Regions from separate parts of the Amphibiibacter pelophylacis genome, predicted to be linked through region 2. Evidence: predicted binding sites of a transcription regulator. Region 2 holds the regulator's gene; the other holds the start of a gene.
The links. Region 2 encodes sigma-54, which starts transcription at its own class of promoters, with help from an activator protein. Its sites were predicted from a motif close to TGGCANGNAANCTGCTTT; they were not measured.
Positions count from the first base shown of each region.

Region 1: a site for sigma-54 is predicted at 2,270-2,287, ahead of RV045_RS12000 (P-II family nitrogen regulator). Genes of this name have one in related genera too.

Region 1 is NZ_JAWDIE010000020.1:36,045-40,252, reverse strand. It holds gene RV045_RS12010 (RelA/SpoT family protein) at 1-393, shown strand, start outside; gene RV045_RS12005 (M14 family metallopeptidase) at 470-2,110, shown strand; gene RV045_RS12000 (P-II family nitrogen regulator) at 2,318-2,656, shown strand; gene RV045_RS11995 (ammonium transporter) at 2,712-4,016, shown strand; tRNA gene RV045_RS11990 (tRNA-Leu) at 4,174-4,208, opposite strand, start outside.
Region 2 is NZ_JAWDIE010000013.1:34,356-38,563, reverse strand. It holds gene lptB (LPS export ABC transporter ATP-binding protein) at 1-567, shown strand, start outside; gene rpoN (RNA polymerase factor sigma-54) at 584-2,392, shown strand; gene RV045_RS09415 (THUMP domain-containing class I SAM-dependent RNA methyltransferase) at 2,416-3,774, shown strand; gene RV045_RS09410 (bifunctional chorismate-binding protein/class IV aminotransferase) at 3,771-4,208, shown strand, end outside.

The sequences.
Region 1 (4,208 bases), on a different contig from region 2:
GTGACGCGCGGCCAGGGTGTCGCCGTGCACCGCAGCAGCTGCCGCAACCTGCAGCAGATGGTGCAGCGCTCGTCCGAGCGCGTCATCGAGGTGCAGTGGGACGAGCGCGCGCTGGCCGCGCCAGAACCCGGATCGACAGCCACGTCCGGCCGCGCCTTCGCCGTCCAGCTCTGCGTACTGGCCCGCGAACGGGCCCAGCTGATGCGCGATGTGGTCGATTTCCTGACCCGCCAGCGCGTCCACGTCACCCAGATCACCAGCCGCCGCGAGCGCCAGAACCCGCAGGACGTGCGCCTGCACCTGATGGTCGAAACCCGCGACACCCGCGCGCTGCAGGCCACGCTCAAAGCGCTGGCGCAGATCGACGGGGTGCGGCACGCCAGCCGCTTGTGAAGGTCTGATTGGATCGTCTGATCGTGGGTGAAGCTCTGATATGGTCTGGGCTTGCATTCAAAATCAGGAGACTTCGATGGCAGCACCGCAATTCACCCGCCGGGCTTTGTTCTGTTCTGTTCAGGCGGCCGCTCTGGCTGCTGCGCTGGTGGCGGCTTTTGCGGCCAGCCCGGCCCGTGCGGCGGGTTTTGATCCGGCCAAGGTCCAGCCCGAGGCGCCGGGTGTGGCCGCGCGCCTGCCTGATCCCCCCGTGCGCTATGACACGCCGGGCTTCGAGCCGGGCCAGACCGGCTTCACCAGCTACGCGCGGCTGACGCGCTTTGTCGAGGATCTGGCCGCGCAGTCGCCCAATGTGCAGCTGGAATCGGCCGGGGTGTCGCAGGAGGGCCGCAACCTGCACCTGCTGACGCTGGCGCAGGGCAGGCGCATCAACCCCGCGCTGCCCACGGTGCTGATGGTGGCCACCCAGCATGGCAACGAGCCCGCGCCAGCCGAGGCGGCGCTGGTGCTGGCGCAGCAGCTGGCCGCGAACCCGGACGGCATCCTGTCGCGCATCAACGTGCTGCTGGTGCCGCTGGCCAACCCCGATGGCTACGAGCGCTTCCAGCGCGCCACCGCCAGCGGTCTGGACATGAACCGCGACCACCTGCTGCTGCGCACCCCGGAAGCCGCCGCGCTGGCCGGGATCGCCCGGCGCTACGCGCCGCAGGTGGTGCTGGACCTGCACGAGTTCACCGTGGGCGGCCGCTGGGTGGACAAGTTTGGCGTGGTCCAGAAAAACGATGCGCTGCTGCAGAGCGCCAGCGTGGGCAACCTGGATCCGGCCCTGCGCGCTTTCGCCGAAAACCAGGTGCTGGCGCCCGCCCTGGCCGCGCTGGATCGGGCCGGGCTGACGGCCGCGCCGTATCACACGGCCAGCGATGATGCGCAGGACAAGGTCGTGTCCATGGGCGGCGTCCAGCCCGACACCGGCCGCAACGTCTACGGCTTGCGCAACAGCGTCAGCATCCTGCTGGAGACGCGCGGTGTGGGCATCGGCCGCGCGCACTTCCTGCGCCGCGTTTACACGCAGGTGACGCTGGCGCGCAGCGTGCTGGATTCGGCGGCGCGCCAGAGCAGCGCGCTGCTGGCCGCCGTGGCTGCTGCCGGACGCAGCGCAACGGCCAGCGCCTGCACGGGCGATCTGGTCGTCAGCGCCACGCACACGCCCCAGCCGCGCGATCTGGTCTATCTGGACGCCACCACCGGCGCCGACCGCACACTCAGCCTGGACTGGCGCGCCGCCGATCCGCTCAAGGTGCTGGCCACACGCCCGCGTCCCTGCGGCTATGTGCTGTCGGCCGACCAGACCCTGGCCGCGCAGACGCTGCAGCGCCTGGGCGTCACGGTGCAGCGCGTGCTGCAGCCCGCCGAAGTGGCGGGCGAGCGTTATCGCATTACGGCGGAGGACGAGGGTCAGCGCCAGGACGCGCGCGGTGCGATTGCGGCCAGCCAGGCCATCCGCAAGCTCAAGGTGGCGCTGGAGCCTGGCACGCAGTCCGTGCCTGCGGGCAGCTATTACGTTCCCCTGGCCCAGCCGATGTCTGGCCTGGTCAGCGCTGCGCTGGAGCCCGACAGCCAGAACAGCTACGTCGCCAACCGTCTGATTCCGCTCGACACCACCGCCCCGGACAGCCTGCGCCGCCTGACCCGTCCGCTCACGTCCGGGTTGCGCTGACGCGAGGCAGTCGCGTTCTGCGCGCCCTGGCGCATTTCTTCGCCCACAGGTGTAGCCAGAGGCTGGGGCGCTTGCACCAATCCGGTGCAGCGCCCGCTTCTGGTGCGTCGCCGCCAGGCCGGGCAGGGCGTCCTGCGGGCAAGAGACCACGCTGGATGCTGGCACAGCTCTTGCTTGAAAGGGAGATATCCCCCAACAGGAGCTCCCATGAAGCGCGTCACCGCCATCATCAAACCCTTCAAGCTGGACGAGGTCCGGCTGGCGCTGGCCGATGTCGGCGTCCAGGGCCTGACTGTGTCTGAAGTCAAGGGCTTTGGCCGACAGAAGGGCCACACCGAGATGTACCGGGGCGCCGAGTACGTCGTCGATTTCCTGCCCAAGGTGCAGGTGGACGTGGTCATCGCCGCCAGCGACCTGGAGCGCGTCATCGAGGCCATCGAAAAGGCCGCGCGCACCGGCAAGATCGGCGACGGCAAAATTTTTGTCACGCCAGTCGACGAGGTCGTGCGCATCCGCACGGGCGAAAGCGGCCACGCCGCGCTGTGACGCGCCGCCCCGGCCATTCCCTCTGAAGCATTCTTCCCATAACACCCCAAAAACCATGAAAACACTCCTCAAAACTCTGGGCCTGGGCGCGCTGGCGCTGGCCTCGTCGGCGGCCCTGGCGGCCGAGCCGGCCGTGAACAAGGGCGACGTCGCCTGGATGATGGTCTCGACCCTGCTGGTCCTGCTGATGGTGGTGCCGGGCCTGGCGCTGTTTTACGGCGGCCTGGTGCGCAGCAAGAACATGCTGTCGGTGCTGATGCAGGTCACCATGGTTTTCGCGCTGATCGCCGTGCTGTGGGCGGCTTACGGTTACAGCCTGGCCTTTGGCGGCGAGGGCCTGATCATCGGCAACCTGAGCAAGGTCTTCCTGCTGGGCATCACGCCCGATTCGCTGGCCGACACCTTCACGGCGGACGCGAAAATCCCCGAGCTGATTTTTGTCGCCTTCCAGCTGACCTTTGCAGGGATTTCGTGCGCGCTGATCGTGGGCTCCTTCGCCGAGCGCATGAAATTCAGCGCGGTGCTGCTGTTCTCGGTGCTGTGGTTCACTTTCAGCTACCTGCCCATCGCGCACATGGTCTGGGGCGCGGGCGGCTATCTGCTGGGGCAGGGCGCCATCGACTTTGCGGGCGGCACGGTGGTCCACATCAACGCGGCGGTGGCGGGCCTTGTGGGCGCCTACATGGTCGGCAAGCGCCTGGGCTATGGCCGCGAAGCCATGGCGCCGCACAACCTGACCTTCACCATGGTCGGCGCTTCGCTGCTGTGGGTGGGCTGGTTTGGTTTCAACGCCGGTTCCAATCTGGAGGCGAACGGCGGCGCAACACTGGCCTTCCTGAACACGCTGCTGGCCACGGCGGGCGCCATTCTGGCCTGGTCGCTGGGCGAGCACATCCACAAGGGCAAAGCGTCGATGCTGGGTGCGGCGTCGGGTATGGTCTCGGGCCTGGTCGCCATCACCCCGGCCTGCGGTTCGGTCGGGCCCATGGGCGCCATCGTGCTGGGGGTCATCGCCGGCTTCGCCTGCCTGTGGGGCGTGACGGGTCTCAAGCGCCTGCTGGGTGCCGATGACACGCTGGACGTGTTTGGCGTGCACGGCGTGGGCGGCATCGTGGGCGCCGTGCTGGTGGGCGTGTTCGCCAGCCCCGCGCTGGGCGGCACGGGCAAGGCCGATTACGACATGATGCACCAGCTGTGGGTGCAGATCGAAGGCGTGCTGATCACGCTGGCCTGGTCGGGCCTCGTGGCCTGGCTGTCCTTCACCGCCGTGCGCGCCATCACCGGTCTGCGCGTCACCGAAGAGCAGGAGCGCGAAGGCCTGGACATTAACTCGCACGGCGAGTCGGCTTACAACCGCTGATTCCTCGTCATCAAAAACCCCGCCGTGGCGCAGGCCCGGCGGGGTTTTTTGCGTCAGGCGCCCAGGCACCGTCTGAAATCGCAGCCAGAAATGATCCGGAATACGATTCTGGAAATGATAAAAGCCCCCAAATCTTTCGACTTGGGGGCTTGCATCTTGGTGCCCAGGAGAGGACTCGAACCTCCACGGAGT
Region 2 (4,208 bases):
CGCATCCTGATCGACGGCCGCGACGTGACGCAGCAGCCCATCCACCAGCGCTCGCGCCTCGGCCTGTCTTATCTGCCGCAGGAGGCGTCGATTTTCCGGCGCCTGAATGTTGAGGACAACATTCTGGCCGTGCTGGAGCTTCAGCGTGACGCGGACGGACGGCCGCTGTCCAGGGCCCGCTGCGCCGAGCTGCTGGAGGGCCTGCTGGACGATCTGAGCCTGGGCCGCGTGCGCCACAGCCCCGCCCCGGCGCTGTCGGGCGGTGAGCGGCGGCGGGTGGAAATCGCCCGCGCGCTGGCCACGCAGCCGCGCTACATCCTGCTCGACGAGCCCTTCGCCGGGGTCGATCCCATCGCCGTGATCGAGATCCAGCGCACCATCGCCTTCCTGCGCGACCGGGGCATCGGCGTGCTCATCACCGACCACAACGTGCGCGAAACGCTGGGCATCTGCGACCGCGCCACCATCATCAGCCAGGGCCATGTGCTCGCCGAAGGCCAGCCTCAGGCGCTGGTTGAGGACCCGCGCGTGCGCGAGGTCTATCTGGGCGAACATTTCCGCATGTGATGGCTGGAGCCCCCGCGTGAAGCCCAGCCTGCAGGTCCGCACCGCCACGCAGCTGACCCTGACGCCGCAGCTGACGCAGGGCATCCGCCTGCTGCAGCTCTCGGCGCTGGAGCTGCAGCAGGAGCTGGCGCAGGCCGTGCAGGACAACCCTTTTCTGGAGCTGGAACTCGCGCCCGGCATCGACGCGCCTGACGCCGCACCGTCTGCGGCCGAAGCTGCGGCCGAAGTTGCGACCGATACAGCGTCCGATCCGGGCACTGACAGAGATGGCGGCGATGGCGAAGCGTCCGCTGCGCTGGACACACTGGTCTCCTTCGACGCGATGGGCGGCGGCTGGGACGGCGACAGCCGCAGCGACGAGCGCCAGAGCGGCGGCGGCGGCGATGGCCCGGACGAGGCCTACGCCAGCGCCGAAGCCCCGCTGCCTGCGGCCGGCGACGACGCCTGGCTGGAAGGCCTGAGCGCCTACACCCCCGGCCAGTCCGACGACGATGACGAGGGCGACGGCGCCGCTCACAGCGCGCGCGGCCAGCCGGGCCCCACGCTGGCCGAGCACCTGCGCGGCCAGGTGCGCCACCTGCGCCTGTCGCGGCCCGACGCACAGGCGCTGCTGTGGCTGATCGACGCCCTGAACGACGACGGCTACCTGACCGAGCCGCTGGACGAGCTGGCGCAGGCCATGGCGGAGCAGTTTCCGCCGGACGAGGTCGACCCGGACGACGGCACAGACGACGGCACAGATGGCGAGAACCCGTGGCTGCCCCGCCTGCAGTGCGCGCTGGGCTGGCTGCACAGCCTGGAGCCTGCGGGCGTGGGCGCGCGCGACCTGGCCGAGTGCCTGGTGCTGCAGCTGCGCGAAGCGCCGCGCAGCCCCGAGCAGGCGCTGGCCGTGCTGCTGTGCCGCCATCTGGACGCCGTCGGCCGCCGCGACTGGAAGAAACTGGCCGCGCTGACCGGCACAGAACTGGCCGACGTGCAGGCCGCTGCGCAGCTCATCCGCCGCTGCGAGCCCAAGCCCGGCCGCCGCTTTGCCGACGTGCAGGCGCAGGTGGTGGTGCCCGACGTGATCGTGCGGCGCAGCCGGGGCGCTCTGGCGCCCAGCGTCAACCACGCGCTGGTCGATGGCTGGCTGGTGGCGCTCAACCCGGCGGTGATGCCCCGGGTGCGCGTCAACGAGCAGTACGCGCAGTGGATGCGCCCGCCGCGCGGCGAGCGCTCCAGCGCCCGGGCGGCAGCGGCGCCCGAGGCTTCTGCCCCGGTCAGCAGCGCCCCGCCTGCGGACGCCAGCCGCCCTGATGGCGCAGAGAGCGGTGCAGCCCAGCGCCCCCCGCGCCCGGCCAGCATGGGCGACTGCCTGCAGGAAGCGCGCTGGCTGGTGCGCAATGTGCAGCAGCGCTTTGACACCCTGCTGCGCGTGGCGCAGGCCATCGTCCACCACCAGGCGGGGTTTTTCGAGCAGGGCCAGTCGGCGCTGCGCCCGCTGGTGCTGCGCGAAATCGCCGCTGAAGTCGGCCTGCACGAATCGACCGTCTCGCGCGTGACCAGCGGCAAGTACATGCAGACGCCGCACGGCACGGTCGAACTGAAGTTCTTTTTCTCGTCCAGCCTGGCGCGCGAGGATGGCGGCGAAGCCATGTCCAGCACCGCCGTGCGCCAGCACATCGCCCGTTTCATTGCGGCCGAAGACCCGCAGCGGCCGCTGTCCGACAGCCAGCTCGCCGCGATGCTGGGCGCCGAGGGCATTCAGGTCGCCCGCCGCACCGTGGCCAAATACCGCGAAGCGCTGAAAATCCCGGTGGCCAACCTGCGCCGTCCGCTGGACTGATCCTCTTTTTTCCGAAAGTGCCCATGAACCCGACGACGATGCCGATGTCTTCCCAGGCCGACTGGCAGTGCCTTTTCCTGCCCTGCGCCGCCGGGGTCGAACCCCTGCTGCTGCGCGAAATCAGCCCCTGGCTGCCCGCCACACTGGCGGCGCTGACGGGCAAGGGCGGCGTCTGGGTCCAGGCCGCTGAGAACGCCAGTCCCAGTCTGGCCGAGGTCATGCGCGTGGCGCTGCGCCTCAACCTGCACAGCCGCCTGGCGCAGCGCGTGCTGTGGCAGCTGGCGCATGGCGCTTACAGGGTTGAGGACGACATCTACACCCTGGCCGAGCAGGTTGACTGGCCGGCCTGGATCAGCCACCGCCAGACGATGCGGGTGGATGTCAGTGCGCAGCGCAGTCCGCTGCCCAGCCTGAATTTTGTCGCGTTGCGCGTCAAGGACGCCGTTTGCGACAGCTTGCGCCGCGCCGTCGGGCAGCGCCCCAGCGTGGACACGCGCCGCCCGGACGTGGCGCTGGTGCTGCACCTGAACGCCGATCACGCCTGGCTGTCGGTTGATCTGTCGGGACAGCCGCTGTTCAAGCGCGGCTGGCGCGACGCCAAAGGCGGCACGACCGAGGTCAAGGGCGAGGCGCCGCTCAAGGAAACCCTGGCCGCCGCCATGATCGCCGCCAGCGGCTGGACGGGCCAGGACGGCGTGGCCCTGCTCGACCCCTGCTGCGGCGCGGGCACCATTGCCATCGAGGCCGCGCAGATGGCCTGCGGCATGGCGCCGGGCCTCAACCGCCGCTTTGCTTTCGAGCGCCTGCTGCCTTTCGCGGGCCAGGAGCGCGCCTGGGCCGACGAGGTGGACGCCGCACGCGCCGCCATCCACACGCCGCGCGCGCCCGTGTTTGCCGCCGACATCGCCTTCCGCCTGAGCGATTTCGCCCGGCGCAACGCGCAGGCGGCGGGCGTGGCGCACGCGCTCACGGTCCACACCGGCGACGCACTGCAGCGCCTGCCCCCGGCGGACGGCGGCGTGATGCTGCTCAACCCGCCCTACGGCGAGCGCATCGCCGCGCGCGGCTCGCTGCGTCGCCGCCAGGACGTCCGCCCCGACACGCCAGCCCCCGCCCCGCGCGAGGTCGCCAGCGAGGCCTTTGCGGGCGGACAGAATGCCGCGACCTTCTTCTCGCTGCTGGCCGCGCACTGGAAGCGCCACTACCCCGGCTGGAGCGCCTGGGTGCTGACGCCCGAACTCAAACTGCCCACGCTGATGCGCCTGAAAGAATCGGCCCGCGTGCCCATGTACAACGGCGCCATCGAGTGCCGCCTGTTCCGCTTCGACATGGTGGCGGGCTCTTTGCGGCGTCCGCCAGCGGGCGCTGCTGACGCGCCATGACTGAACCGGCGCCCTTCGCGCTGCTCGACGACGCCAGCAGCGGCCTCGGCGACGTTGCGCTGGCTCGCAGCCGCTGGTACAGCGGCTGGCGCCACGCCCATGTCAGTCTGGGTCCGCAGGATCTGGCGGCTTGCTGCGAGCGTCTGCAGGCCGATCTGGCCGCCGGGCGCCACGCGATCGTGCTGGCCGATTTCGAGTGGGGCATGGCGCTGCAGGGCGTGGCCGTACCGCCCGCCTGGCTGGCCGACAGCCCGCGAGCGCCCGCGCTGGTGTTCCATGTTTTTGACCATCTGCAGCGCCTGAACCCGGCGCAGGTGCAGCAGCGCCTGCAGCAGATTACGCCCGCCGATGAACCCGCTGACGTCGTGGGCTGGACCACCGATCAGGACGAAACCGCTTACCGCCAGGCGGTGCTGGACATCCACGAGGCCATC